Regions from separate parts of the Neobacillus sedimentimangrovi genome, predicted to be linked through region 3. Evidence: riboswitches for the same ligand, from Rfam matches in the RefSeq annotation. Region 3 holds a riboswitch; each other region holds the start of a gene.

Region 1 (10,429 bases), on a different contig from region 3:
ATGAATATTAGAGAAAGGGAACTTCCAGGTATTGGATGTAAGTTTGAAATTACAACAAAGAATCAAGAAAAAATAGTGATTGTTATCCATGATGATGGCCGACGAGAAATCTATCATTTTGATTCAGAAGATCAAGATGAAGTGGTTAGCAATGTTACATTATCTGATTCTGAAGCTAGACAAATTGCAGGAATCTTAGGTGGCATGTCCTATAAACCTAAAGCATTAGAAACGGTTGACTTTGCTTTTGATGATTTATTAATAGAATGGTTTCAAGTTGAACCTAATGCACCGGCAGTTAATAAAACAATTGGAGAAATTGATATTCGAAATAACTTTGGCGTTACCGTGATCGCCATTAAGAAAAAGAGCACTAAAAAAACGCATAACCCAGGTCCTGAAACGGTTATTGAGGTAGGTGACACATTAGTCTTTTCAGGGGAGAGACACCAAATAAAGGAATTAATTAGTCAACTATTATCTAGTAAGGGGGGAGGAGTATAGATGAATGATCTAGTATTGGAAGTCGGCACGGCTCTTATCCTTGTGGCATTTGGATCCATTATTGCAAACAAGCTGAAGTTTTCCATTATCCCATTTTTAATCATTTTAGGGATGTTAGTGGGTCCACATGCCCCACAGATAGGGATCATTGATCTAACCTTTATTGAAAGTAATGCTATTATTACATTTTTAGGAAGAATTGGTGTATTATTTCTACTATTCTATTTAGGGCTAGAATTTTCGGTCGGCAAACTAATGAAATCAGGACGAAACATAGTGGTAGGTGGCAGTATCTATGTAGCTATTAATTTTGTTTTGGGACTTTTATATGGTTTCATAGTCGGTATGCCATGGATCGAAGCCCTGATTATTGCTGGACTTCTTAGTGTTTCATCCAGTGCCATTGTGGCGAAAGTTCTTGTTGATTTAAAAAGAACAGCAAATCCAGAAACAGAACTAGTCCTTGGTATCATTTTATTTGACGATATTTTCCTCGCTTTATTTTTAACGACCATGTCAGGTGTATTACTTGCGGGCACTACTTCTTTCCTCGGTATTTTCACGTCTGTAATTATTTCAGTTGGTTATATGCTCATGTTTTTTATTATTGCCCGAAAAGGTGCTCCATTACTAAATAAATGGTTAAATATAAAATCTGACGAGATTTTCATCATCGTGATTTTTGCCATATTGTTTTTTGTTGCCGGATTTTCAGAAACCCTTCATGTGGCTGAAGCAATCGGTGCCCTATTACTAGGTTTAGTTTTCTCTGAAACAGAGCATCGGGATCGCATTGAACATTTGGTTGTTCCTTTTAGAGACTTCTTTGGAGCTATTTTCTTCTTCAGTTTTGGATTAAGCATTGATCCATCAACATTAGCGGATGCAATTTGGTTAGCATTAGGTGCTGCTTTAGTAACTATTATCGGGAATTTTGTTGCGGGCATGATTTCTGGTAGAAGAGCGGGGCTATCTCATAAGGCGTCTACTAACATTGGTTTAACCATTATGGCTCGTGGAGAGTTTTCGATTATTGTAGCAAACTTAGGAGTTACTGCAGGATTGAATACGATCCTAACTCCTTTTACAGCTTTATATGTTCTTATTTTGGCGATAGCGGGTCCGCTTATGGCCAAAGAAAGCAAAACTATTTACAAATATTTAAATAAGATTTTTAAATGGAAAAAAGAAACAGAAAAGAAAAAAATAGAAGTGCCTGGGGACTAATGGGCATAATGACGAAGGTGTTCCATATAAAAAATTGGAACACCTGTTTTATTGACAGAAAATTTGGATAAAAGGTAAAATTATTACAACATTTATAAAATTTACGAACGCAATTCGATAATGTCGAATAGAAAGGGAAAGTGTATGACTGAACGTCTTATTCAATCCATTGAAAGAGCTGCAGATGTTCTTGAATTGTTTTTAATCTCTTCTGAAGAACTTAGTGTAAAGGAAATGAGCGATAGGCTCGGATTATCCAAAAGTACGGTTCATGGCATTATTAAGACACTTGAGTATAGAGGGTATCTGAAGCAAGATCCAAATAATCTGAAATACAAATTGGGGTTAAAGTTGTTTGAACTTGGAAACAAGGTCAGTGCCCAGTTTGACTTAAGTAAAATAGCCCGTCCAATTATAAAAGAATTGGTAGATGATCTGAAAGAAACCGTCCATCTTGTGGTTTTTGAACGGGGAGAAGTGATTTATGTTGAAAAAATAGATGGGCCACAGGCGATAAGAATTTATTCGCAGGTAGGCAAGAAAGCACCGATTTATTGTACAGGTGTTGGAAAATCGATTCTTGCCTTTCAAGATGAGGAAGAAATTGAAAGACTTTTATCCAACACTGAATTGAAACCGTATACAGAATTCACTATGACAGATAAAGAGGAAGTCAAAAAGCATTTACAAACCATTCGGGAACAAGGCTATGCAACAGATGATGAAGAAATTGAACTTGGGCTTAAATGTGTCGCCGCTCCTATATTTGACCATTATGGCAAGGCGATAGCTGCTATTAGTTGTGCCGCTCCAAAATTTAGGATGGGTGATGAAAGCCAGACGGAAATCATTCGACGGATGAAAGAAGCGGCGGCCACGATTTCACGAAATATGGGTTATCAACAAAAACCTGTACATCTGTAGAGGGTAGATTATTTTAATAAAAGTTTAAGAGGAGGAGAATGGGTTTGGCAAAAGTAAAAGTAGCGATTCTAGGTTCAGGGAATATTGGAACAGATCTGATGATGAAGCTTGGGCGTTCCGATGTGTTGGAGCTTACCTCAGTCATTGGAATTGATCCAGAGTCAGAGGGGTTAAAACGGGCCAGAGAGTTAGGGTACACCGCTATTGATACAGGAATTGACGGATTTCTTGAACGCCCAGAACTCGCTGATATTGTGTTTGACGCCACCTCAGCAAAAGCACATATACGCCATGCAAAGTTGTTAAAAAAAGCGGGGAAAAAAGTCATTGATATGACGCCGGCAGCAAGAGGACCGTTTGTTGTTCCAGCTGTCAACATGGGAACTAATTTGGACGCAGATAATATCAATCTCATTACATGCGGTGGTCAAGCAACGATTCCGATGGTACACGCAGTAAACCGGGTGAGTCCGGTTGAATATGCCGAAATAGTGGCTACGATCTCAAGTCGGAGCGCAGGGCCGGGAACTAGGGCAAACATCGATGAGTTTACCGAAACGACGTCACGGGGAATTGTAGAGATTGGCGGTGCAAAGAAAGGGAAAGCCATTATCATTTTAAATCCGGCTGAACCGCCAATTTTAATGAGAAACACGGTTTATGCCCTTGTTGAAGAGGGAACGATGGACGAAGCAAAAATCGTTGAATCCATTAAACAAATGGAAAAAACCGTTCAATCGTATGTTCCTGGATACCGCCTACGGACTGACCCTATCATTGACGGCAGTAAAATTACAATCTTCCTTGAAGTGGAAGGAGCGGGTGACTATTTGCCGAAATACTCCGGCAATCTCGATATTATGACAGCAGCAGGGGTAAAGGTAGCGGAAGAATTCGCAAAAAATCAATTAGCCAAACAACTAGTGTAATAGAAAGGAGATAACTAGAACATGACCAGAGATATTTATATCACGGAAGTCGCCTTACGAGATGGGAGCCATGCGATCTCCCATCAATATACGGTTGAACAGGTAATAAAAGTAGCCAAGGCGTTAAATGATGCAGGTGTTCCATATATTGAAGTATCCCATGGGGATGGACTAGCCGGCTCATCCTTACAGTATGGTCTTTCCCGTACAAATGAAATGGAATTAATTGAAGCAGCAGTAACCGTGGCCGACCGTTCAAAGATTGCGGTTCTCCTTCTTCCGGGTATTGGGACGGTAAAAGATCTGAAAGAAGCGGCCAAATTAGGAGCGAAAATGGCGCGTATTGCTACTCATGTGACCGAGGCAGATGTGGCTTTACAGCATATACATGCCGCTAAAGATTTAGGGATGGAAACAGTCGGGTTTTTAATGATGGCTCACATGGCTCCTATTGAAAAATTGGTGGAACAGGCAAAATTAATGGAGAGCTACGGGGCGGATACCGTTTATGTGGTCGATTCGGCCGGTTATTTGCTTCCAGATCAAGTAGCCGAAAGAATTCGTGCTCTTAAACAATCCATCGGAGTGAATGTAGGTTTTCACGGCCATAATAATTTATCTCTGGCGATGGCCAATACACTTGCTGCTATTAAGGAGGGGGCTACTCGCATTGACGGCAGTGTCCGTTGCTTAGGAGCTGGTGCTGGCAATACGCAAACAGAAGTGCTTGTGGCCGTTCTAGACCGTATGGGAATCAAGACTGGTGTAGATTTGTATAAAATGATGGATTTAGCCGAAGACATGATCGCCCCCATTTTGCAAACACCGCAGGAAATTACAAGGGATAGCCTTACATTGGGATATGCAGGTGTATACTCAAGTTTTGCTCTCCATGCTAAACGGGCCGCGGCCAAATTTGGAATTGATTCCCGCGATATTTTAATAGAACTGGGCAAGCGAAAAGTGGTTGGCGGGCAAGAAGACATGATTGTAGATGTCGCAGCAGAAATCGCGAAGTCCAAGGTAATTTCCATTTAATGAGATAGCATTTGCCAATTCCTTGAGGTTTTGAAAAGTAATTCCTTTAGTTAATAATCGTCCGGCGATATAATGGAATTATAAGTCATAATTTTGCCAAACTTTTTTCTAAATAGGAGTGTAACAGGGGGAAAAGGAATGTTACTAGCGGCAGTTGCAGGGGTAATTGGTTTTTTCTTGGTTTTTATTGAGTCGATGATTGTCATGAAACTGAAAGGCAATGTAACCATTGAATTTGGTGGCATTGCCCCGTTTGTCAATGTATGGGCAATGAATTTCTTTTTGGTCTTTGCCATTCTAACACAGGTAACGAACTGGTTTGTGAATAAAGAAGATATAATGAAAAATAATGGGTAAAACGAACTAAAAAATAAAACGCCTCATTCGCGAAATGCGATAGAGGCGTATTTTTGTGAATGTTAAGCATTATGTTTTACTCGATTATCTGTTTTTAATGTTGTTTTACGAATAAATGGTACGACCCAGCGATCTAATCCGTAGCGACCAGCATTATAGCCAGCTGCTAAGATGATGAATCCGAGGAAAATGTCCGTTGGGTTGTGAGAAACCGTTCCTGCGAGGAAGAAAGAGAAGTTCATCACTAAACCAAAGAACATTGCAGCAGTGGTTAAGCAGCCTAATAGTAATCCCAAACCAACTAATGTTTCACCCCAAGGAATGAGAATGTTGAAGAGTTCAACATTTGGTAGAGCAAAGCCTTGTAAGAAATCTACATACCAGCCATAAACAACGCTTCCGTCAGGACCTTTCACCGGATTGGCAATGGCATTTTTCAAGAAACCAGAGGCGTCAAATCCACCAGTTATTTTTCCAAGACCTGCTGTGAACCAAGAATATCCAAGAAATAAACGCAATACGGTTAAAATACCAGCGGCAATTTTGTTTTCCCTTAGAAATGTGTTAAACATATTAATACATCTCCTTAATGAAAGGTAAATTATTTATTACACTATTAATATAGCAAATCGTTCTTAAATGAAGACGATTTTGTTCACTATTTCACATATTAGTCAAAAAGACTTGAACATTTTATTACATTGCAATTGTCATGAAAAATAGATAGGTCAACATCATGTATTCCGGGGTTTAATAGTATTGAGGGAATGGTGTCTCTATAGGATGGTTAGGGAATATTTGATATAATAAAGGAAATTTTCGATTTAAGGGATGATGGCATTGAGGAATCAGGTGTGCTATGGATTACTGTTGGATGTGGAAACGACAGGTTTAGGCCCGACTACAGATGAGGTCATTGAACTTGCTTTAAAGCTTTTTTCTTATCATGAGGATACAGGTGAAATAATAGAAGTTTTAGAAGAAGATTCTTTTTTAAGGGAGCCGATATCAGATTCAGCTCGTAGAAATTATGATAGGGCCTTTCAAGTCCATGGAATCCCATTTGATCTTGTGCGTGGAAAAAGATTCAGTGATGTAAAAATAAGAACCTATTTTCATAGGGCAGATGCGGTGTTTGCCCATAATGCTTCCTTTGACCGTAGTTTTCTATACCATATGTATCCAGAGGTTAATGACATGAAGTGGTATTGTACGATGAGGAATGTACCATGGAAGCAATATGGTTTCCCTAACGGAAAATTAATTACGCTGCTTGAAGCCCATGAAATCACCAACATTCAAACACATAGAGCGATGGATGATATTACATATTTAATGGAATTACTTAAAAAAAGGAGCCCAAAAGGGAACTTATATCTTCAGGAAATCTTAGAATACGGTCCAATGAGAAAATACAAGCCTGCTACATCAAGAGCAAAATTGGGATAATAAAACCGTCATGCCGTTTGCTGCATGGCGGTTTATTTCTAATCGAGCCTTATTTTTAACATTTTTTTCGATAGGCATAGAAAAAATGTCTGACTCGAGGACAGGAGGGCATGCTCAATTATTTTAAGTTTGATAAGTATCTTGCTTCTATAATATGGCGGTGGTGAATTTCATGGCCGGCAAGAATGTAGGCGATCGCCCGGGTAGTGACCTTTGTGTTATTGGCGTTCCCTTCGTTCGTCCAAGCTTCAGTTGGCATGTTTTCTATTAAGGTAATGGTGGCTTTTCTTGTGGCAATAAAGTCATCAAGAATCTTCTTTACAGGCAATTCATTGACTTTAGAATGATTGACAAAGAATTCCTCGTCAAACCCTGCTAAAGGTGTTTTGTCGCCGCGACCGATACGCATGAGCCGATAGCTCATGATTCTTTCAGTATCTGTAATGTGACCGAGGACTTCTTTAATACTCCATTTCCCTTCCCCATAACGGTAATAGCTGTCTTCTTCCGAAATCCCATCAAAAAGTTTGATCATTTTCTTAAGATTCTCTTGAAGAATTGGAATCAAATCCCCCTCAGGTACTAATGATACATACGGGACATAGTACTCTGGGAACTCATTTACCTCTGGACGTTGAAGCAATCGAATCCTCTCCTATCTAATCAATTTTATAAATCACTGTACATCCTAATTCATTTAGGACTAACTTCATTGTATTTCTTCTTTCAAAAAATTACCATAAAAAAGAGCCGCTGCCCGGTTTGTTCACCTAAGCAACAGCTCTTACTTCTTATTTTCATATTTTATCAAAACGGACGCGTTTATGAATGAGGTACATAATTGGCATGCCGACAGCCAATACAACAAATTCACCCGCGGCCGTAGTTAACCAAGTAAATAGGAATGGTAAATCAAATGCCAAATGAAGTTCAAGTGCAATCAAGAACATAGTAAACGTAAATACAAGTGTATTAATCATCATTCGTTTCCAAATGCTTTTAACATAGCGTGCAGAAACGATTGTTATGGTCAATGCAAGTAAAGATTGGCCGACACCGAAAATGAGGTCATAGGCCTTCATCGGGGAAAAGAATAGGTTTGTTAAAAATACACCTAAAATAATCCCGTACAGGTACTTTTTGTTGAAAACGATGAGATGGTTAAATATTTCCGAAACACGGAACTGAACTTGGGTAAACCCAAATGGTGCAATCATGGCTGAAACAGCAATATACAATGCCGCCACAATTCCGTTCACAACAATGCCCCGTACCTTGCTGCCTTCTCTGCTCATTGTTTGACGAGCATCTAACATGTTTGATGTATTTTCCATATGAAATTCTCCTTAGTTTTTTATAGTGGGATGGTTTCGAACCACTTTATCATTATTAACAAGCTAATATATTAATATAAAAGGAAATACGGGTCAATGACACAATTTTGGAAAAAATTAATTTGAATACCTAAGTATGAATCCATTTCATTGGTATGATAAGTATAAGGCAAAAGTATGGATGGAAAAACTTAATCTTAATAGACGTGCCAATGGATGTCAAACAAAAACGTGATTTAAATCACAAAACTTCGCAAAGCAATTCTTTATAATGAAAAAAAGAGAAAATGGAAGAGGGGGTGAAAAAAATGGAATACCCTTTTAAATCACTTTACACGGAGATCGGTGGACAAGAAACTATAGATAAACTGGTTGACGCATTTTATCCACGCGTTTACGCCGACCCCGATTTAGCGCCATTATTTGAAGGGGATATCGAAGAAATCAAGCGAAAGCAGCGCATGTTCCTGCCGCAATTTTTAGGAGGACCTCCCCTATACAGTCAAGAATTTGGACCTCCAGCTATGAGAGAGCGCCATTTACCATTTGAAATCACACCAAAAAGAGCCCAATGCTGGCTTCGTTGCATGAAGGAAGCATTTGAAGAAATCGGTCTAGATAAAAATCCTGCTGGTCAAGCCTTCTATGATCGATTGACACAAGTAGCAGGAATCATGGTGAACAGTCCAGATAAGGAGTAATTAACAGGATTCTCGTCACTTCTTCAGGAAGGAACGGGAATCTTTTTTTATTTTAGGAATTTTATGAAATTTAACAAATAGATTTATATAAAAATATCTGAAAATTCTTGTATACATAGGTAGGCTATGGTAATATTAAATCAATCACGTAATGCAAACGTTTTCGTAATTATAAATAGGTTTTATTAATATACTCTACCTAGTACTTAATAGATTAATTTTAAATTTGAATTGGAAGCGTTTGCTTATAGTGATGTTTTTTTCGTGAATTTATGCAAACGAATTCATGAAAAACTATTGAAAATTACAAGTTTATTAGGAGGAAAAGAAATGAAGGGGAAAAAGTTGTATGCTGGTCTTTTATCAACATTGTTAGCGTCAAGTGTTGTATTGGGAGCATGCGGTGGTACAGGCGATGATAAAGAGAAAGCCAGTAGTGGGGATAAAGTAACGGTTGATATCTTCCAATTTAAGGTTGAATTTAAAAACCAATTTGAAGACCTTGTGAAGCAATTCGAAAAAGAACATCCTGATATAAAGATCAATGTAAAAACTGTTGGTGGCGGTAACGACTATGGTGCAGCTTTAAAAGCAGCCTTCTCTTCTGGCGATGAACCAGATATCTTTAACGTAGGTGGACCATCAGATGTCCAAAACTATAGGGATTACCTTGCGGACCTGTCAGAAACAAAAGCAGCAAAGGCAGCACTTGAAGGAACTCTTGATAGTGTGAAGGATGGCGAGGAAGTTCTTGGATTGCCATTTAACCAAGAAGGTTATGGATTTATTTACAACAAGAAAGTATTTAAAAAGGCTGGAATTGACCCGGCGTCTATTAAAACATATGAAGATTTAGAAAAGGCAGTAAAAACTTTAGATAGTAAAAAGAAAGAGTTAGGGATTGAGGCAGTATTTGCATTAGCGGCTAAAGAACAATGGGTTATTGGTAACCATTTAGCAAACGTTTTCATGGCGCCTGATTTTAATCATAGTGTTGTTGAAGCATATAATGCCAAATCCGCTCCTTTCACAAAGTCTGAAGAATTGAAAAGAATGCTTGATTTACAAGCGAAGTACTCTGTTCAGCCTGTATTAAGCCTTGATTATTCTCAACAAGTAGAACAATTATTCTCATTAGGAAAAGTTGCCATGATCCAACAAGGGAACTGGACTTACAACTCTATCTATGATATCGATCCTGAATTTGCAGAAAAGAATATTGGTTTTGTTCCAATTCCAGTTGAAGGCTTCGAAGGTAAATTACCTGTAGGAGTTCCAATGTACTGGGCTGTAAATAAGAAGAGTGATGAAAAAGAAGTAACAGCTGCTAAGGAATTCTTAGACTGGATGTATACTTCTGATGCTGGTAAAACAGCTGTATTGGAAGACTTTAAATTTATCCCGGCGTATGAAGGCTATGACACATCTAAAATTGCTGATCCACTTTCAAAAGAAATTTACAAATATGCTTCTGAAGGTAATACCATTGGCTGGGTATTCTTAGGATCACCAACTGGATGGCAAGAAGGGGTATTAGCTGTAAATATGCAAAAATATTTAAGTGGTGAAAGTACTTGGGACGAAGCAATTAAAAAAGCCCAAGAAGCTTGGGAAAAATCACGTAAATAACCAGAAGAAAATGTCAATAAGGCGGACAAACGCTTAAGTTTGACCCTCAAATGAATATATGCTAGCTAACGAAGCAGTAATTGTTGCTTCGTTAGCTATTAAAAAACTAGTGATGATTATTATTCTATTTGCCAAAGGTGCTACATTTATTCCCTTAATTGATCGGGAATTATTACAGGGGGGGTTTAGGTGAGAAATCGGGATATATCATTTTGGATATTTTTGACGCCGGTCCTATTAGGGTTAGGCCTTGTCGTCATCATCCCATTACTTTTTGGAATTTATTATTCTTTCACCAACTGGAATGGTCTGACCGCTACCGAATTTTTAGGATTTG
Region 2 (10,429 bases), on a different contig from region 3:
AAAGCCCAACAACTCGGAGCTAAAGTTGTTGCCTGCAGTGATTCCAATGGATATGTATATGATGAACTTGGTATTAACCTTGAAACCGTCAAACAAATTAAAGAGGTTGAACGAAAGCGGATCAGCGAATACGTCAAGTACCATCCACATGCCCAATATTTCGAAGGATGCTCTGGTATCTGGTCAATACCATGTGATATTGCGTTTCCATGTGCAACGCAAAATGAGATTAATGAAACGGCTGCAAAAATGTTAGTTGCAAATGGTGTTAAGGCTGTAGCAGAAGGAGCAAACATGCCATCTTCACATGAAGCCATTAATGTATTTTTAAGCAATGGTGTACTGTTTGGCCCTGGTAAAGCAGCTAATGCCGGAGGAGTAGCCGTATCTGCCTTAGAAATGGCACAGAACAGCCAGAGATTATCTTGGAGTTTTGAAGAAGTAGATGCGAAGCTTCATCAAATCATGGTGAACATTTACCAAAACTGTGTCAAAGCTGCTAATGAATATGGTTTCCCAGGTAATTTAGTTGTTGGTGCTAATATCGCTGGCTTCACAAAAGTGGCTGATGCCATGATTGCTCAGGGAGTTATTTAAAAAGATAAGGGGCTGTCTAAAAAGTCCAATTAAGAGAAAAATGAACCCAAATTAAAAACCCAAGAATGTTGATTTAACAGCATTCTTGGGTTTTGCTTTTATAAAGATTTCGGCTGAAATACCACTTTCCGGACAGCCCCTTTGTTTGCATGTTTTTCAATTCTTTTGGATACATTAACCATTGTTCAAGCAATAAGGAGGGATAACATGGATCATAATCTTCAAAGCGGTAACACCCATGAATTTGTGGAAAAATTACAGGAAAGACAGAAAAAAGATCAGAAAAACAGGGAAAATCAAGGTAGTGATACACCAAGTAAAAAACTACCGAATAAAACCCATTAAAACGATGCTTTTCCCCACCCGAATTTCATAATTAGTCATTCAGGTGGGGAAAAAGGCCGCCACTATTGATTCATTTTTGCTAAGAAGCCACCCAACAAATCATCAATGTCCAGTTCTTTCTCTTCAATTTGATTTTCAATGGAGGAGTCTATCTGTGTCAAATTCTCCAAAGTCAACTCTTCTAAATCGTCTTCCATTTCCATTCCGCCAGTAAAATCTTGTTGAATATCAGTTTCCATATCGGCAGAAACAACCTGTTGACTTGCCATTGCCTCTTCCTGAAGGTATAGAGCCTCATCAATATCTACCGCATTGCTATTTAATGAGGCCAGCAGTGCTGTTGACCTTACAGGGTCAGAAATTAAATGATATAGGATACTTCCTAATAGTGCTTCTGAATGCTCATGCTTTAGCCAATCACGCTGTGCTTTCGTTAATCCTTTCGGAAGGGGAATGGTGATTGTCTCTTTTTCCCGCGAAAAAGATTGACTGACCCCTTGCAGGACAAACTCAGCAATCTTACTAGAAAAGTTCCTACGTTCGGTTTCTTTTATTTTTTGTAGCTGTTTTAATAGATAATCTGGTGTATCAGAGGGAAGGCGAAAAGAAATGGCCTGTCCACGTTTAATCTCCTTAGTGGCTGTCTTTTTCATAGACTCACACCTTTAATTAGCTTTTAACTGGAGCTTTATCTTTAACAGCATTTTGTTTTTCTGTTTTACGGATAAAATCCTTAATAAGCTTGTAATAGGCGTTAGCCATCATCCAAATGCTTTCCTTTTCATCCTCAAAGAAATCAATATTATAGCCATCTAGACTGTTGTTTATATTTTTAATATATTCCTTTAAAATGATTGAACCGCCGCCAACAAAATAGCAGATTTCCGTTTGCGAATTTTTAGCCCAAACATTTCTTAGAAGTCTGTATTGTTTCTTTGCCAAATCAAGTAGGATGCGGTCAGTGATATCATGGACACTTGTCCGGCTTCCTTTCACCATAATATGGTTGCGGTCATTTTTCTTTGTAATAATTTCGACGACATCACGACGACTATCAAGCTCCACGCCGTGTTTTTTCCGGATTTCTTCTCGTATTTGCTCAAGTGATTCTGAAACCCCAAGATTAAACCCTTGAGCTTTGTCATCATCAACATTGCGGTTTTTAATGACCGCGATATCCGTAGATAATCCTCCAATATCTTGAATTAAGATACGCTTGTCAATAAGGTCTTTATTAATAATTTTTAAGCTATTATCCATCACCAAGTTGATAAAAGCAGCAAATCCTTCTGGATAAACCTTCACTTCGTCGAATTTAATATTGACCTTCATTCCCTGATATTTTGGTGTGACGAGAAACTCAACCTGATGAACGGAACCAAGCAATTTTGAGCGATATCCTGCATCTTTTCCTTCTTTTACTTCACGAAGCGGTAGACCGGTTCCAAGTATGTAGCTAGCATCAATAACATTCTTATTCCGTGGAAAATCACTATTCACTGCATCTAGTGCCAGGGTGGCAAACAGCATAATTAATGTTTGGTCTTCCTCCGATTTACTACTGCCGGGATCTAATTCAGTTGCATTAATGCTTTTCGTTGCCAAATTCCCTACACGGTAAATCACATTGTTTTCTTTTAAGGAAGGGGAGTGGACTCTAATATGGATTCCATCCAACGGATCTTTACTGTCCAAATCTTCGATGCCGATTACAGGCCGATCTTCTGTGTCTCTTGCAATAATGTTTGGAATATTTAATTCACGTTCTAATTCACCGAAAATGGCCTTAACAGAGTCATTGCCTACGTCTACAGCAGCAATTCTAGACTTCGTCATCAACATCATTCCTTTTCACTTAATAGATTGAAAACTTTCTTTACTATTAAGCGTATAGAAGATGCATTGATACTTCAATGTCACAAGCTAAAAAGAAATATAAGTGTAATAAAGTATACCAATTTGTAAACATTGGAAAATAAGTAAACATTTACGTAAACATTAATTACAAATATGTATACATCGCTCTATTAAAGAATGTGTACGTATTTGTATATGTGTAAACATCTTTGTAAACAAATTGTCTACAATTGGTATACATGTTTACAAAGATGTTTACATACGGGTAATGTAACAAATTTTACAAAAAAGGATTTTATTAAAGGTATCTATAAAAAAAGAAGGCACCCAAGAAGGGCACCTTCTATTTCATTTTCTAAGTGGTGTCAGACACCATCTACTTCATTACTTTCCAAAATTCATCAGCAATGACTTGATATCCGGATTTACTTAGATGAATATTGTCTGGATTTGGAATATATTTCTTAAAGTCACTAGCAATGACAGTATCAGTTGCTACAAATGTATCGCCATTTTCAATAGCTTGTTTTTTAATTTCATCGTTTAATGCCTTTATCAACGGTAATAACTGTTTCTGAAGTTCTTCAGGATAATATGGGAACGCATTGTAGTATCCCATTACATACACATTTACATTTGGATTTAGCTTATCAATTGTGCCAAGAATTGAATCAATGTTCTTAGAGACATCACCAATTGCCTGCATTACTTCAGTAGGATTTAAAGCTTCATCTGGATTATCTGGCAGTAATGGGAGTAAATCATTCGCACCGATATCAATTGTAATATGTGTCGCTTCAGCTATTAATTTTTGAATTTCCTTATTATTTTGCACATCCGCTTTTAATTGAATAGATGTATATCCAGGAACACCTAAATTTTTATATCCAATTGAGTCTTTGCCAAAATTATCAGCAATATAATCTGGATATCCTAAATCATCTTTATTTTCTGGAGTAATTCCTGCAGCTAATGAGTCACCTAACGCTACGTATTGGATCCTAGCTCCATCCTTACCTACTTTATAGCCGTCAACTATTGTATTAACAGCCAAAGCACCACTGTTCTGGAAGTAATACCATTTATTTTCGATATTCAACCATCCCGTTACCATTGCTCCACTATTGTCTAAGTAGTATTTCTGGCCTGATTCATTGAGCCAGCCAATTCTCATGGCTCCATTTTTATCAAGATAATACCACTTCTTCTTATCCAAGAGCCATCCGGTTTTCATGACACCATTATTATTATAGTAATACCATTTATTCTCGTATTTTAACCAGCCAGTTACCATTGCTCCATTATTGTCCAAGTAGTACTTCTTACCTGATTCATTCAGCCAGCCAATTTTCATAGCTCCACTTTTATCAAGATAATACCACTTCTTCTTATCTAAGAGCCATCCGGTTTTCATGGCGCCGTTATTTTTGAGGTAATACCATGTTCCTTTATCCTTTAACCAACCAGTTTTCATGGCACCGTTATTATTAAGGTAATACCAAGCTCCACCATTGTATAACCAGCCAGTCTTCATGGCACCGGATTGATCAAGGTAATACCAAGTACCCCGGTCTAATAACCATCCAGTCCTCATTGCCCCAGATTGTTGTAAATAATACCATTTGTTATTGACTAAGACCCATCCAGTCTTCATCACACCATTTTTATCTAAGTAATACCATTGGCCCCCATGTTTTAGCCATCCGGTTTTAGGCACACCTTTTTCATAATAATACCAATTGCCGTTAACTTTTACCCAACCATTTGATTCAACCAAATACCCTTTTTCCTTTGCTATCACATCAAAACTATTGCTGGAATAAGTAATAATGACTGGGGTATATAATTTTACCCGATCAAAAAGCCAACGGACTTCATCATTATGCATGCGTACACAGCCAGAGCTAACATACTTGCCGATAGAGCTTTCATTATTATTCCCATGTATGGCGTAGGTTGTACCATATGTCCCTCTAGCCTCTAATCCAAGCCAACGGTTTCCTAACGGATTACGCGGATCTCCCCCTGGAATACCACCCGTATAATACGGACGATTCACAATCTTATTAACAATCCTAAAGGTCCCTTCAGGTGTTAAATCCCTTGTACGTCCTGTTGCTACACTAAATGTGCGAACTAGCTTTCCAGAATCATAGAATGCAAGAGTGTTTGTCTTTTTATTAATAATAATTAATTGTGAACTCGCTGCATCTACTTTTGGTATATAACTCAAAAACATACACAGTAATAAAACAAAAATGACCGTAAATTTTCTCATATTTCCTCCCCCGGTTATATATTTCTATTAAAATACCATGAATAAATTAAATAGTTTGTCATAATTTGGTGAAGAATTTGTAATATGTATAATATTTTTATGGTTAAATATTACTATAAAATTTTAGAGACTAAAAGATTATTTGTCCAAAATTTTCCCGATTTTATTAAATAATGTTAAATCCAAGCCAAAAACCCCTTGGTCATAGACCAAGGGGTTAAAAAAATTATTGACCTAAAGTATTTTTGCTTCATGTTTCCTAGCAATCCCTACCAGGAAATAGACAATAGGAGTCGTACAAATAGCTGCTAAAAATTTAAAAATATATTGAGTAATGATTAAAGTGCCTAGTACTTCTAGCGGTATTGTTCCATAAAAAGCAATCACAATAAAAACGGTTGTATCAATTAATTGGCTTAGCATGGTGGAGGCATTATTTCGTAACCATAGTTTCTTTTGCCCATGTCTGCTTTTTAATAGATTAAAGACAAATACATCCAAGTGTTGACTGACAGTGTAAGAAATTAAGCTGGCAAGTACCACCCGAAAACTTCCATTTAAAATCGTCTCAAAAGACTCCTGATCTTTAAATACTGGAGCTTCAGGCAAATGGATCGTAATTGTTATAAAGACTAAAGCAAGGATTTGTGTCACTAATCCTGAATGAACCGTCCTTTGGGCATCTTTTTTTCCATAAACCTCCGTAATGACGTCAATAATAGGGTAGGTAAAAATATAGATAATCACCGCTGCGGGCAATATTACCCAAGTTCCAATATGGAAAAGCTTTACTGCCGTGATATTGGCCAAAATCAATAATCCTGTAAATATACCATTTAAATAAAATAGCATATCTTTAACTCTTTCCTATCGATTATCCACTTTTTCAGGATAAAGATCATGGTTCATTAAACGATATTGGGCCATCTCTTCGTACTTTGTACCCGGTTTACCATAGTTACACCATGGATCAATTGAAATCCCACCACGAGGGGTAAATTTGCCCCAAACCTCAATATATTTTGGATCAAGGAGCTTAATTAAATCATTCATGATAATATTGACACAATCCTCATGAAAATCCCCATGGTTTCTAAAACTGAACAGATATAATTTCAAAGATTTGCTTTCCACCAGTTTTTTATCAGGGATATAAGAAATATAAATAGTGGCAAAATCCGGCTGACGTGTCAGCGGGCAAAGGCTGGTGAATTCAGGACAGTTAAATTTCACGAAAAAATCCCGATTTGGATGAAGATTCTCAACTGCTTCCAGCACATCTGGGGAGTATTCAAATAAGTATTTTGTCCCTTGATTCCCAAGCAATGTTAAATCCTTTAATCCTTCTTCATAAGTTCTTCCAGACATAAAAAAACCTCCTGTAAAATGTGTAATCCACTTTCACAGGAGAGGTTCGTTTCCGCTTCTCATTCAAACTAAACGGACAAAAACATAAAAAGCCACATCCATTATGGACATGGCCAGTTGTCATGAATCCATAGTTTTTTATAGAGGGTATCAGCTATGAACCTCTCCCGTTTCAGTTACGGGTATTCTTTTTTTCCTAATTATACTATAGTGATCCCCTTTATCTGTGTCAATGTAAAAAAATGTTAACCACCAATAGACCTGCATATAATGGAACTAACGCATACCAAGATGAAATTTGGGGACATACTATCCTTTTTTTCGTGCAAATATCCATACCTCCTTATCTCCTGCTGCATATTGTATCGTATTACGGATTGGAACATGTTCGAAAGGAGAAGAAGTAAAATAATGACCATTTTAGTGACAGGGGCGGCTGGCTTTATTGGATTTCATCTTTCCAAACGATTGTTGACACTTGGCCATCATGTGATTGGCATTGATAATTTAAATGAATATTATGATCCTCGTTTAAAAATGGACAGGCTAGAACTATTGAAGGTTTATCCTCAATTTGAATTTTATAAAATGGATCTTACCGACAGAAAAGCATTAAACTCCATTTTTGAAAATAATTCTATAAGAATTGTCATTCATTTAGCTGCTCAGGCTGGCGTTCGCTATAGTCTCGAAAATCCTCATGCCTACGCCCAATCCAACCTAGTAGGGTTTATCAATATTATAGAAGCTTGCAGACATCATCCTGTTGACCACTTCATTTATGCTTCCTCAAGTTCTGTCTATGGGGCAACTAACCATATCCCTTTTTCGACAAAAGACCCCGTCAACCAACCAGTAAGTCTTTATGCAGCTACGAAAAAAGCAAATGAATTAATTGCTCATACCTACAGCCATTTATATCAAATTCCTACTACAGGCCTTCGATTTTTTACCGTTTATGGACCGTGGGGAAGACCCGACATGGCCTACTACTCTTTTACAAAAAATATATTTGAAGGAAAAATAATAAAGGTATTTAATTATGGTGACATGAGAAGAGATTTCACCTACATCGACGATATTGTCGAAGGAATTATCCGTTTATTAAATAAGCCACCTAAAACAAGGCCATGTGGGGATAAAGAAAATTCTGGAATCAGTTCAAGTAAAGCCCCCTATAAAATTTATAATATCGGCAACAACCGCCCAGAAAACTTATTGGCTTTTATTCAAGTATTAGAGAAACTGATTGGCAAAAAAGCAAAAATAGAATTATTGCCTATGCAGCCGGGGGATGTAAAAGAAACCTATGCGGATATTACTGATCTGCATAAAGATGTGGGATTCTATCCTTCCACCACATTAGAAACAGGTTTAGGCCATTTTGTCGAATGGTATAAAATGTATCACTTAAACGAGAAAAGCAAATCCCTTCATGATTGAAGGGATTTTTTTAAGGGTGTTAAAAAGAACATAAATCTTTTTCCACAGTTATTAAAGGAGAAGATATAAGTAGTGTAAACTACCTACAATTCTAAAATCCTATTATTTTATTTAAACATAACAATTGAATAAAAGCGTTTGCATTATTAAAAATCTTAGTTATAATACTTGTATACAAGTATACTCGAATTAAAGAAGGTGGATGAATGTCCGAATCAATAGATTTTCTTTATCCAACAAAATGGCTTTCTAAAGCCTCAACCGGAGAGCGTGTGGCCTGTGAGCTAAGAATGCGGATTATTTCTGGTATCATTGAAAGCGGTGCCATTCTATCAGAAAACAAATTGGCAGCAGATTTTTCCGTAAGCCGGTCTCCCGTTCGTGAAGCATTAAAAACACTGGCTTCTGAAAATCTCATTCGGTTAGAAAGAATGGGGGCCGTTGTTATAGGTTTAACCGAAAAAGAAATAAATGAAATTTATGATGTTCGGCTGCTCATCGAAACGTTTGTCTTTGAACGATTAGTAAAAATGGATGTTCAAGAATTAGTAAACGAACTTAGCAAAATATTAGAAATGATGAAAGTCGCAATCAAATATAAAGATGCGGATGAGTTTTCCTATCAAGATATCATGTTCCATGAAACGATTATTCGGTCGATTCATCATTCCTATGTCCTGATGATTTGGGATAATTTAAAGCCGGTAATGGAAAGTCTTATTCTCTTATCGATGCGTGCTCGTATCAAAGAAAAATATGATGATTTTACTAGAATTATAAATAACCATGATCTTTATATTGAGGCCATCAGAACAAAAGATAGAGCATTAATGATTGAATCATTGCACAAAAACTTTGATGATGTTCAAGAGAAAGTTGAAGACCTCTGGATGTCACAACAAATGTTAACTAAAGGAGTCGAGCAACAAGATGACTAGCTATATGTTAGGAGTAGATATTGGTACGACGAGTACGAAAGCGGTCCTATTTTCTGAGAAAGGAGAAGTCATTCAAACAGAAAATATTGGCTATCCGCTTTATACACCAGATATATCAACAGCTGAACAAAACCCAGATGAAATTTTTCAAACTGTATTAAAAGCCATTTCAAACATTATGAAACAGAATCCACAAAAACAACCGGAGTTTATTTCCTTCAGTAGTGCCATGCATAGTGTCATAGTAATGGATGAAAAGGATCAGCCACTAACTCCTTGTATTACTTGGGCAGATAACCGTAGTGAAGCATGGGCCCATAAAATTAAAAATGAATGGAATGGACATGAGGTCTATAAACGAACAGGAACACCCATCCATCCTATGTCGCCATTAAGTAAAATTACATGGATTGTCAATGAGCGACCTGAAATCGCTACCAAGGCAAAAAAATATATTGGAATCAAGGAATATATTTTTAAAAAATTCTTTGATCAATATGTGGTCGATTTTTCAATTGCTTCCGCGATGGGTTTGATGAATCTCAAAAACTTGGATTGGGATGAAGAGGCATTAAAAATAGCCGGGATTACTAGAGATCAATTGCCTGATCTTGTACCAACTACAAAGGTATTTACAAATTGCAATCCTGATCTAGCAAAACAGATCGGAATCGAACCAGACACACCATTTGTCATTGGCGCAAGTGATGGCGTACTTTCCAATTTGGGTGTAAATGCCATTAGAAAGGGCGAGGTTGCGGTTACCATTGGGACAAGTGGAGCCATACGGACCATCATAAATGAGCCAAAAACAGATGAAAAGGGAAGAATCTTTTGTTATGCCTTAACGGAAAAACATTGGGTTATTGGTGGACCAGTTAATAATGGTGGAATCGTTCTACGATGGATTCGCGATGAATTTGCCTCATCTGAAATGGAAACAGCCAAAAGACTTGGAATAGATCCATATGAAGTCTTAACCAAAATTGCTGAACGTGTAAAACCAGGTGCAGACGGATTATTATTCCATCCCTATCTCGCTGGTGAACGCGCACCATTATGGAATCCTGACGTGCGAGGCTCCTTTTTCGGCTTAACCCTTTCACATAAAAAAGAACATATGATTCGGGCTGCATTAGAAGGGGTTATCTATAATTTATACACTGTATTTCTCGCATTAACCGAGTGCATGGATGGTCCTGTCACCCGAATTCAGGCAACAGGAGGCTTCGCTAGATCAGAGGTTTGGCGGCAAATGATGTCCGACATCTTTGAATCAGAAGTGGTCGTTCCAGAAAGCTATGAAAGCTCATGTCTGGGCGCCTGTATTTTAGGCCTTTATGCCTTAGGCAAAATTGAATCGTTTGAAGTCGTGTCTGACATGATTGGTAGCACCTATAAACATACACCAAATGAAAATGCAGCAAAAGAATACAGACAATTACTGCCAATATTTATTCATCTTTCAAGAGTGTTAGAAGAGGAGTATAAAAGGATTGCGGATTATCAAAGAAGCTTACTTAAATACAACTAATAAGAACAGGAGGAGCAATCGATGCCTTTATTTATTGTCGCAATTGGAATTATAGCTTTGCTCATTCTT
Region 3 (10,429 bases):
TTCCTTTCTATTGCATTTTTAGTATACCATGTCCACCAGAAAATAGGAACAGATGTTTTTATATTTGTTGTAAAAATTTAACTAAAGTACCAAAAAATGAGTAACAATTTGAAATACATATAGCAATTGTAGCCTAATAGGCATAGGATATAGAAGCTCATAGGTGGAGGTGTGACATGTAATGAATATTCATCCAAACAACGTAAGACCACATCAACATGGTGGAGGCCATGGTTGGGGACATGGAGGCAGTCATGGTCATTGGGGGCATGGAGGACACGGAGGACATGGAGGACATGGATTTCATCCTCATGGCGGGTTCTATCCAGGATTTACGGCTGGGGCACTAACAGGATTAGCATTAGGCGCAGCAGCAACACCTGGCCCTTATCCAGCACCATACCCATATCCTTATCCCTATTATGCCTATCCATACCAAACGGGATATCCGTACCCCTATCCGTACTAAACATCCATGACTAACCAATATAAAAAGCGTCTCGGAACATGAACCGAGACGCCTCCCTCATGAATGGAGCAAGCTGAGTGACTTTTTTTATCAACTACACTCCTCGTTTATTTCCCCATAATAATGTATGCATTTGCGGTAATACTTTCACGTTATTTAATGTTGGATCTTGGATGACTTTTTCTATTAGTCTTTCATATTTATCCAGCAAATGAAGAAGTAATTCCTTATTATCCATCGTGGTTAGATCATCATTACCCACTTGTAAGAAGAACGGGATGTCTGGATAACGTGAATGCACTTTTTGGGCATATCGATAATCTTCCTCATCAAAGACAACAACCTTTAAACTAAATTTTGATTGTTCATTTTGTTTTAATTTCGAAATGATTTCATCTAATATTTCAAAGTTGGTATCCATTTTGGAGCTTGGCGGTTTGGGGGAAATGGTTAGTTCATCAATTTCATAAAACCAATCCTGCCACTTACTCCCTTGCGTTTCCAAACCTGTTTTTATCTGCTTCTCTTTAAGCAGCTGAATCAATTCACTTAAATTTGTTAATAAGGCTGGATTCCCACCAGAAATCGTGACAAAGGAGAAATTGTTCCCACCAATTCTCTCTAGTTCTTGCCAAATCTCCATAGGTTCCATCATTCGAATATCCTTTTTTCCTGAACCATCCCAAGTAAAAGAAGAATCGCACCAGCTACAGGAATAATCACAGCCTGCCGTTCTCACAAACATCGTTTTTTGACCGATGACCATCCCTTCTCCCTGAATGGTGGGGCCGAAAATCTCCATGACAGGTATTTTACTCATCTTCCATCCACTCCCGTCTCGCTTCGGCGTAGCTGGTTGGTGTTTCATATAAACGGACAAATTCTACTCTTGCACCGATTAATTGATCGTTTTTCTTTAAAGCCTCCGCCATTTTTTCAAAAATCCAAACCACCATATTTTCTGCCGTCGTATTCATCGGAGGCAAGGTTTCATTTAAATAGCGGTGGTCGAGATAGATTTCAATTTCTTTTTTCCAAATCTCTTTTATATCTCCAAAATCCATCATCAACCCACGATCATCCACATACCCACTAATACCAAAAATAACTTTGTACGTATGACCGTGAAGATTTTTACATTTTCCCTCATAACAGTGTAAATGATGGGCGGCATCAAAAGTAAATTCTTTACTTACCAATACTCTTTTTGAATGGTATTTTAGCTGATTACGCTGAATATCTTCATCCATTTTTTGGAGTTTATCTACGATGCGAAATCCATACATATGCTTATAACTCCTTTCTAGTGCTTAAATATTGGTCCAATCCCCGTATACGCAATAGACATGCCGGGCATTCCCCACACCCATCAGCCATGATTCCGTTATAACAAGTCAATGTTTTTTCCCGGACAAATTCCAAGGCATTTAATTGGTCAGCTAATTCCCAAGTTTCTGCTTTATTCAACCACATTAATGGTGTGTGGATGACAAATTGCTGGTCCATGGATAAATTTAACGTTACATTTAATGATTTAATAAAAACATCCCGACAATCTGGATATCCACTAAAGTCTGTTTCACATACACCAGTGACAATATGCTTCGCACCAATTTGACTAGCAAATATACCTGCGAATGAGATAAATACAAGGTTTCTGCCCGGTACAAAGGTAGATGGAAGTGCTCCATCCTCCCCTTCTTTCACCTCAATATCATTTCGAGTTAAAGCATTAGGTGCCAGTTGGTTTAATAAGGACATATCTAAAATATGATGTTGTATTCCAAGTTCTTTCGCGATGTTCTGAGCACATTCAATTTCAAGCTTATGTCTTTGGTTATAATTGAACGTAACGGCGATGACTTCTTCAAATCGTTCCATTGCCCAGAACAGACAGGTTGTACTATCCTGCCCTCCGCTAAAAACGACAACAGCTTTCTCTTTCTTCAACATGAAAATCTCTCCTTTTAACAGAAAAACAGGACTACTAAAGAAATTAGTCCTGTTTTCCTTAGTTTTTTATAGAGGGTAGCTAGAACCTCTCCCGCTTCATGCGGATTTTATTTACTTGACTATATGATTATATACTATTTTAGCAATTTTTCAATCTATCTTCATCAAGACTCTTGGTACAAAAAATGAACAAGGTCCTCTCCTCCCACCAAAACGAACTAGGTTATAACACTATCTCTTTTGTCATACTTTGAGTAGTAAAAAGGGGGGAGAAACAATGTTAAACAGAGTTTCAGAACGCTTTTCTCGGGTGGTACAACGATATTTGCCAGATGCGTTTGTGATTGCAGTGTTGATGACCTTGCTTGTATTTGTGTTGGCTATTTTTGTGACTCCTACAGATCCATTAGAATTATTTCAGTCGTATGGGGATGGGTTTTGGACTTATTTAGCTTTTACGATGCAAATGGTGCTCTTACTCATGACAGGGATGGTCCTTGCCTCGGTTCCATTTATCCGTAAAGGTTTAGAGGCCCTTTCAGCAAAGGCCAATACCGCAAACAAAGCCTATCTTTATACCTTTCTCATTACATCCGCCGCTTATTATATTAACTGGGGGTTGGCTGTCATTGTTGGTGCGATTGTCGCACGTGAGGTTGGAAAACGAAATCAAAATGCTCATTTTCCATTATTAGTAGCGTGTGCCTACGCCCCTACCGCACTCTACTCAGCAGGGTTATCAAGCTCCATTGGTTTAACCGTTGCAACGAAAGGCCATTTTCTAGCAGATGTCATGGGCGTCATTCCTACCTCAGAAACGATTTTTCATCCTGGTACCATTCTCATCCTTATCACTCTCGTCATCACCATGCCGATTTTCATTCTATTCATGGCGCCCAAGAAAAATATCATTCCTTATACACCAAAAGAAAAAGAGCAACAACCGATTAAAACGGAAAAAGAAGAAGAAAAAACTTTTGCCACTTCGTTAGAAAACACCCCTATCCTTGGAATTTTAATTGGATTGGTGGGTCTCATTTATACGATATTACAGTTGGGAAAAGGAACGGACCTTAATTTAAATCTCATTAATATTTTGTTTTTATCATTAGGTCTAATGTTTCACCGTTCACTGAATCAGTACGGTAAAGCCTTTCAGGAAGCAGCAGGTTCTATTTCACCGATTATTCTTCAATTTCCATTTTATGCAGGAATTATTGCACTTTTAGGGAGCTCAGGGCTTGCCGATATCATTATTAAAGGAATGATCTCCATTTCAAGTACGGAGTCATTTGGGGTTATTACTTATTGGACAGCCGGACTTGTCAACCTACTCGCCCCATCTGGTGGTGGCCAATGGGCACTACAAGGGCCTCTCTCCGTCCCCGCTGGAATGGAGCTAGGAGTCGATCCTGGTGTGATTGCCATGGTCGTAGGCTGGGGAGATGCTTGGACGAATCTCATCCAACCATTCTGGGCATTACCCATCTTAAGTATTGTCGGCCTCCATATACGTCATATCATGGGATATTGTATCTTGCTCGCCATTTGGATCGGAATCGTCAGTTCCATTTTGATTTATTTTGTCTATTAGCTTACATCCACTCATGAAAAAACCTCGCCACTTGGACGAGGTTTTTTTCAATGCTTTTTCCTGTTATAAAAGTAAATAAGCAATCGGAGCCGTAAGAAGGATGGTTAATACCACCCGTTCAAACCAGATGACGATCAGTTTGCCGACAGTGAGCGGAATTTCTGTAGAAAGAATACATGGAACTACGGCCGAGAAGAAGATGATGGATGATACAGACACGACGGCGATGACAAACTTCGTCACAAGGGCAGCTTTTGTCACCAAGAGTGCAGGCAAGAACATCTCGGCTATACTGACAGCACTTGCTTTTGAAGCAAGCATCGCATCCGGCAGTTGAACGAGTTTTACGAACGGGTAGAAAATATAGCCGAGCCAATCAAATACCGGCGTATATTCTGCCAAGACAAGACCTAATAAGCCTACCGACATGATCGACGGCAAAATTCCCATGGTCATGACGAATCCGTCTTTCAAGTTGTCCCAAATATTTCTACCAAGACTCGGAGACTGATTGGCGGTCTTCATGGCCTCATTCCATGCCGTTTTTACTCGGTCTTTTTTTATAATGACCTCTTCATCGCCTTCCATATCTTGATAATAGGCATCACTCATTTTGGACAATGGCCATATCCGAACCGTAATCGCCGTTACCAAAAATGTGACGACAAAGGTGACCCAGAAATAGGTGTTCCAAATTTCCATTAAGTTCAGGGTTTTAGCTACGACAATCATAAAGGTGGCCGAAACAGTGGAGAAGCCAGTGGCAATAATCGCAGCTTCCTTGATCGTATATTTTCCTTCCTTAAACACCCGGTTGGTAATTAATAAGCCAATGGAGTAACTTCCAACAAAGGAGGCCACCGCATCAATAGCCGAACGTCCAGGTGTCTTCCATACCGGCCTCATGACTGGCTGCATGAAAATCCCGACAAACTCCAATAGCCCATACCCCACCAATAAAGCAAGAAACACCGAGCCGATAGGGACGAGTAAACCTACGGACACGACCAGTTTGTTAAACAAAAACGGCCCCATATTAGGATCAAAAAACCACTTTGGTCCAAAATTGAAGACAAGCATTACTCCAGCAACCAAACCAATTACTTTTAAAATTGAAAAAATGAGTGAAACGGTATCTTTTTTCCATGTTCCCTTTACAAATGGGTAAATGGCTCCTAATAAGATCACAAGGAGAGCGTAATAAGGCAAGACACCTGGTACAGCCGTTTGAATATAGGAAACAATATGGTCGAGCATGATGGAAGATTTTCCATTCAAAGTGACCGGAATAAAAAAGACGAAAATGCCAATCGCACTATAGACAAAAAACTTTGCCATATTCCCCAAGTTATTTGCCCGCAATTCCGGCTTCACCGTTTTTTCTTGTTCCACTGGAAAATTTGTCATACACTTTCCCCCTTTAAAATGTAATTGCCCTAAAAATAAAAACGCTTTCAAAATAATGTAAAAGATTCCTAGATTCGGACCGCCTACCCAATTCTCCGGTCTTTCCGCCTCTTCCTGATGATAACAGTGAAACCATATCCGGAGTGCTGCTACTGTCTAAATCTTCCTAGTCATGAAGTCATACCTAGATCAATGGATAGCATCCTAGACTGTTCTGTCCTTCACTCCTAAATCCCTATTAATAAATGTATTATAAAGTTTAAATATTCAGAAAAATACTATTAAAACTTTGGAAAAAAGAAAAAAGTTTTAGGTGTAAACAAAAGATTTTGGGTCAAACCGGGATATTTATAGTAATTATTTTATGAAACATTCACTTTTTTCAGGGGATTTTCGGTGGCATTTAGTCAGAATTTATAGGTTTGTGAGATTTTTAAACTCTAACCCTCCAACCGGAATGCTGAAGCATAATATGGTGATTGTGGAGTTTTAACTATTCCAGTCATGTAGTACCCCCATTGTATCTTCATTACCGTTTCTTTTCAAAATAGGTTAAGGAGAGGTTTCCATTAACCATGACTTCCTTTATCACTTGAAATCCATTCTTTTTATAAAAACGGACGGCTGGGACATTTTTGGAAGCGGTGGACACGATCATTCGATTCATCTTAAAATTGGCTTCTATAAAATCTAATAGTGCTTGAGCAATTCCCTTTCGAAAATGATTCGGGTGGACGATTAATCGATGTATATCTACTTCCTCATTGACCACTTTAATGGAAATTACTCCACAAAGTTGTTCGTCAGAATAATAGCCATAGAAAGTTTCTCCACATGTTTGCAAGGTTTCCACTGTGTCTTTTAATGGGGGGATCTCAAAAGAACCAATCATCTCAGCCTCTACTTGATAGGCTGGGATTTGAATGTTTAAAACCTTCTCCGCGGTTTCCTTCACACGAATGTCCAACTTTCGAATCATGTTTTACTTCCCCCTCAATTCTTTTTATTTATGGCTCTGTAAAATTAAATCTTGAAATTTGAAACCTTATCAAATTCTTTATATTATTGTAAATAACACTTTTTATATAAAATGACCGATATAATTTGATAGGTTGCTTTTTTCTAAATTTAGTAGGTGGTGACCAATAGTGAAACTTCCTAATGGTATAACTGGATTTTATGAACCAAAAGTCAACACCCCTCCACCTCAAGTAGACGGGAGACAATTTAAGCAATTATGTTGTGATGTTGCATTACGTAGCGGTTGAAAGGTCATTGAATTTAATAGCCTACACAAGTTGAGAATTTTTGATAATCAATTCTATATAAATACATTTTCCTTATCTTGCAGTTGCATCGGTAGTTGAAAATGGAAACATTACATTTATCGACCAACCTTTTATTGATGAGCAAATTTCTCTTTATTTTCAAGTATTAAAATCAGATGTGCTAAATGCTCCGGTTTACCAAAGTTTTGTAGCATCCAAAGAGTTGAATAGTGCAGAATTGGTTCAAATCTCCAACTGGAAACCCGAAACAATAGGACAAATCATTTTTAACTATTGGGATTGAACCCCAACCAAGAATTATCTCACGTAAACACGAGCATGGTGAATCATTTCCAGGGCAACAAAGGATGATCCTCATAAAACCATTTCATTCTTAGAAAGTGGAAAAGGGAGTGGTATATACCACTTCCCTTACCTGTCTTACATATCATTTCTCGTACTATAAAAATCCCGACGGTTTTTACTGTCAATCTTTATATTTATTTTTCAAACTATCTGAGCCAATGCCACCAACAACCATTAATACGAATGGTAAAAAGTTTACGACAAATTTTGGCAAGCCTTCTAATATCGTTATTTTTGTACCAACAAAATAATTGAAGCCGAGAATAGATAGTTTGATGATTAATAAAAATACGCCTAACATGAATACCGTATCAAAAAATGTTTTCCATTTTGGATAGGCCAATTGCTTACTATCTTTAATCACTTTTTCCGTCAATTCTTTGTCACTCCTCAACAATTCATCTATCGTAATACCGAATAAATCACTCAACTCAATGATGATTTCGATACTTGGATAATTCTTACCCGTTTCCCATTTCGAAACAGACTAACGACTCACATGAAGTTTGTCTGCAAGATCGGCTTGTGACCATCCCCTTTTTTCTCTTTCTCTTTTTAATCGTTCACTAAAAATCATTGTTCAACCTCACCTTTCTTCCTTTCCATTATCGAGGAAAATAGTGGTTAAAGTAAAGCTCTTAATAGGTGCATCTAGGGGCAACCTCCTGTTGCACCTTCATTTTTCAGGAAAATCCAAGTAGCAACTTCATGTTTACAATGATTATAATTTGTATGTAAGATTGGATGGAGCCGTATCAGGTTGTGGCAACCAATTATCTGGAACTACCTCTACTGATTCCATTTCCTTCAATAGAATAAAAAATGGCGACCAAGGGCAAGTGCGGCCATGTGTTTGTCAAAAATCCATTTAAATACAATTCAATATTTCTTGAAAGGTAAAAACAGCCACTTCCAAAAGGAAGCAGCTTAGCAGAATCCCTATTACGCATAATTTTTCATCAGAATTTGGTTGTTAATATGATGTTCCATATGTTTAAGATAATCTTTTATTAACCACTCTACTGTTTTCAATTGATTGTTACCTATATCACAAACATAAGATAATTTCTCTTTCGGAATATTTGATAAAATTTTAATGATTTGTTTATTTAATGCGATAAAAAGGTTACATATCTCATCCAGTGGTCTTTCTTGATAATTTTGAAGTTTGACCCATTGATCTTGGTTGTAGGATTGGATGACCAATAGTTGTTCTTCATACTGAATGTTTATAAACCTTTGAAGATTATTTATGGCGGAGTCACATAGATGTCCTAAAATCTCTTTTTTTGACCATTTATTTGGTAATGGGCGATTGGATATTTCTGTTTCTAACATTGCGTTTAATACTTTCGGTAAGGTTTGTATCCAGTGGTTTATCCCATTCATTATTTCCTCCACACACTTCACCCCTTAAATAGGTATCTAAAAAACAAAATTCGACTAAAGATAGGAATATCCCTTCTTAAACGAACCTATCCCTTTCGTTGAAGAAGAAAATAATTCCCTTTTGAATCATTTGGTACAACCTTACGAAACAGCCAAAAGAAAAGACCACCCCCGAAATGCTCATACCATACCTTATGGGATGATCCTACTTAAAATCACATGTATGAATCGAATCGTTCAAATTTTGTTAGGAACTAGAAACGTATTTCCCTCCATGGTAACAATAATAATTTTTCGCTTGTAGATCTTTAAGTTTAGCCAAAGATTGTTCCGCTTTTTCAAGGTTTAAACAAAACTGTGGATTGGCTACCACTAATTCATCCTTTTCCTTTACAGCGGCATCACCGGTAATGACACTATTTAAGCTAGGAATATAGAGTGAAATATGGCCGGAAGTATGACCTGGTGTGGCGATGACTCTACATTGGTCATCTAAAATCAAATCCCCATCACGGACCGTTTGATCTACTGGAACATGCTTCAAACTCTTTAATTGTTGGATAAACCATTTTCCAAATTCGATTTCTTCCGCTGACATGTTTTCTAGCAACGCTTCGGCTTGCGCTAATCTCTCTGATTTGACTTCCCCACTGATGTATTTCGATTCTTTTTCGCTAGCTATAATCTTTACCCACGGATACTCTTTCTTAAAATCATATAAAGAACCGATATGATCGTTATCATAATGTGTGATAATAATATTTTTTAGTTGCTCCATTTGATAGCTATATTTGAGAATTTCATTGGTAATCAGCGGCAAAAAATTTTTATGCCCAGTATCTACTAAGGTAAGTTCATTATTCATGATGATTAAGGTCGGGTAAATCGTATCTTTTTGGCCATTAAATTCATAATGAATAGGAAGCCCGATAATTTTCATTTTCCGTCCTCCATCTTACTCTAATTTTTCCTAATAGAGACTTACTTCCATTGTAAAAATATATATCATAAAACTCAAAATATCATACATTTCATTTAAATAGATCATTACATAAAAAAATGATAAATCCATGATGGAAAGTTTATAAAAAAAATGAAAAGAGACTCCCTGAGTTTTAACCATGAATAAATGGAGAGGAGTTTTCTAATAACGATTTCTCTTCCCTTTCTTATCTTCATTGAATCTACTACAAAATATCCATCCAAATCTTTACGGCAGTTGCTAGGATCATGAATGCCAAAATGATTCGAAGAATTTTCGTCTTTATCTTTTTCCCAGTCACGGCCCCTAATGGAGATGCAATAAGACTTGCTACAATCATAATGATGGCGGGACCATAATCGACTTGGCCTGTTGTCATTTTACCAACTGTAGCTCCGATGGAAGAAATAAAAGTAATGGCCATAGAAGAGGCAATGGTCATCCTTGTTGGTATTTTTAGGACAACCAACATAATAGGTACTAATAAAAAGGCACCTGCCGCCCCAACGATTCCTGACCCAATCCCAACTATCAAAGAGAGGATGGCTGCAAGCCATTTATTAAACTTCACTTGATCAAATGGAATGTCATCCAAACCTTTTTTAGGAATAAACATCATGACCGCTGCAGTTAATGCAAGTATTCCATATACCAAATTGATGCCTGCTTCAGACATTAGCTTTGAGCCATATCCGCCAATAAAACTTCCTATTAAAATATTAATCCCCATATTTGTAATTAAGGATTTATTTAAATATCCACCTTTCCGAAAAGCCCATACCCCTCCGATCGTTGCAAAAAATACCTGTATCGCACTTATGCCTGAAACCTCGTGAGCACTAAAGGTAGCAAAACCAAATAATGGCGGTATATAAAGAAGCATAGGGTATTTAATGATGGATCCACCGATTCCTAACATCCCAGAAATAAAGGAACCAATAAAACCGATGAAAAAAATGATAATCATAAATTCCATATTCCTTCCCTCCTAAAAAAGGGAA

The links. Region 3 has a riboswitch for preQ1 ahead of queC (7-cyano-7-deazaguanine synthase QueC). Riboswitches for the same ligand answer to the same signal wherever they lie in the genome.
Region 1: another riboswitch for preQ1. It lies ahead of GZA11_RS02740 (QueT transporter family protein); the one in region 3 lies ahead of queC (7-cyano-7-deazaguanine synthase QueC).
Region 2: another riboswitch for preQ1. It lies ahead of queF (preQ(1) synthase); the one in region 3 lies ahead of queC (7-cyano-7-deazaguanine synthase QueC).

The regions. Positions count from the first base shown of each region.
Region 1 is NZ_JAAFZF010000003.1:107,928-118,356, forward strand. It holds gene GZA11_RS02695 (cation:proton antiporter regulatory subunit) at 1-504, shown strand; gene GZA11_RS02700 (cation:proton antiporter) at 505-1,731, shown strand; gene GZA11_RS02705 (IclR family transcriptional regulator) at 1,876-2,655, shown strand; gene GZA11_RS02710 (acetaldehyde dehydrogenase (acetylating)) at 2,700-3,584, shown strand; gene dmpG (4-hydroxy-2-oxovalerate aldolase) at 3,606-4,622, shown strand; gene GZA11_RS02720 (hypothetical protein) at 4,761-4,979, shown strand; gene GZA11_RS02725 (DoxX family membrane protein) at 5,042-5,551, opposite strand; gene GZA11_RS02730 (exonuclease domain-containing protein) at 5,820-6,428, shown strand; gene GZA11_RS02735 (DinB family protein) at 6,547-7,071, opposite strand; gene GZA11_RS02740 (QueT transporter family protein) at 7,226-7,723, opposite strand; PreQ1 riboswitch class I at 7,769-7,813, opposite strand; gene GZA11_RS02745 (globin domain-containing protein) at 8,071-8,463, shown strand; gene GZA11_RS02750 (ABC transporter substrate-binding protein) at 8,794-10,092, shown strand; gene GZA11_RS02755 (carbohydrate ABC transporter permease) at 10,282-10,429, shown strand, end outside.
Region 2 is NZ_JAAFZF010000008.1:22,542-32,970, reverse strand. It holds gene gdhA (NADP-specific glutamate dehydrogenase) at 1-597, shown strand, start outside; gene GZA11_RS04955 (DUF4023 domain-containing protein) at 805-942, shown strand; gene GZA11_RS04950 (hypothetical protein) at 1,005-1,595, opposite strand; gene GZA11_RS04945 (ParM/StbA family protein) at 1,612-2,778, opposite strand; gene GZA11_RS04940 (L,D-transpeptidase family protein) at 3,176-5,077, opposite strand; gene GZA11_RS04935 (queuosine precursor transporter) at 5,312-5,929, opposite strand; gene queF (preQ(1) synthase) at 5,945-6,445, opposite strand; PreQ1 riboswitch class I at 6,570-6,616, opposite strand; gene GZA11_RS04925 (NAD-dependent epimerase) at 6,857-7,888, shown strand; gene GZA11_RS04920 (GntR family transcriptional regulator) at 8,095-8,826, shown strand; gene gntK (gluconokinase) at 8,819-10,360, shown strand; gene GZA11_RS04910 (GntP family permease) at 10,382-10,429, shown strand, end outside.
Region 3 is NZ_JAAFZF010000001.1:112,195-122,623, reverse strand. It holds gene GZA11_RS00655 (hypothetical protein) at 182-469, shown strand; gene queE (7-carboxy-7-deazaguanine synthase QueE) at 564-1,289, opposite strand; gene queD (6-carboxytetrahydropterin synthase QueD) at 1,282-1,755, opposite strand; gene queC (7-cyano-7-deazaguanine synthase QueC) at 1,760-2,428, opposite strand; PreQ1 riboswitch class I at 2,475-2,517, opposite strand; gene GZA11_RS00635 (short-chain fatty acid transporter) at 2,700-4,016, shown strand; gene GZA11_RS00630 (YjiH family protein) at 4,080-5,354, opposite strand; gene GZA11_RS00625 (GNAT family N-acetyltransferase) at 5,953-6,402, opposite strand; partial or broken gene GZA11_RS00620 (helix-turn-helix domain-containing protein) at 7,179-7,634, opposite strand; gene GZA11_RS00615 (DinB family protein) at 8,000-8,458, opposite strand; gene GZA11_RS00610 (MBL fold metallo-hydrolase) at 8,694-9,386, opposite strand; gene GZA11_RS00605 (sulfite exporter TauE/SafE family protein) at 9,634-10,404, opposite strand.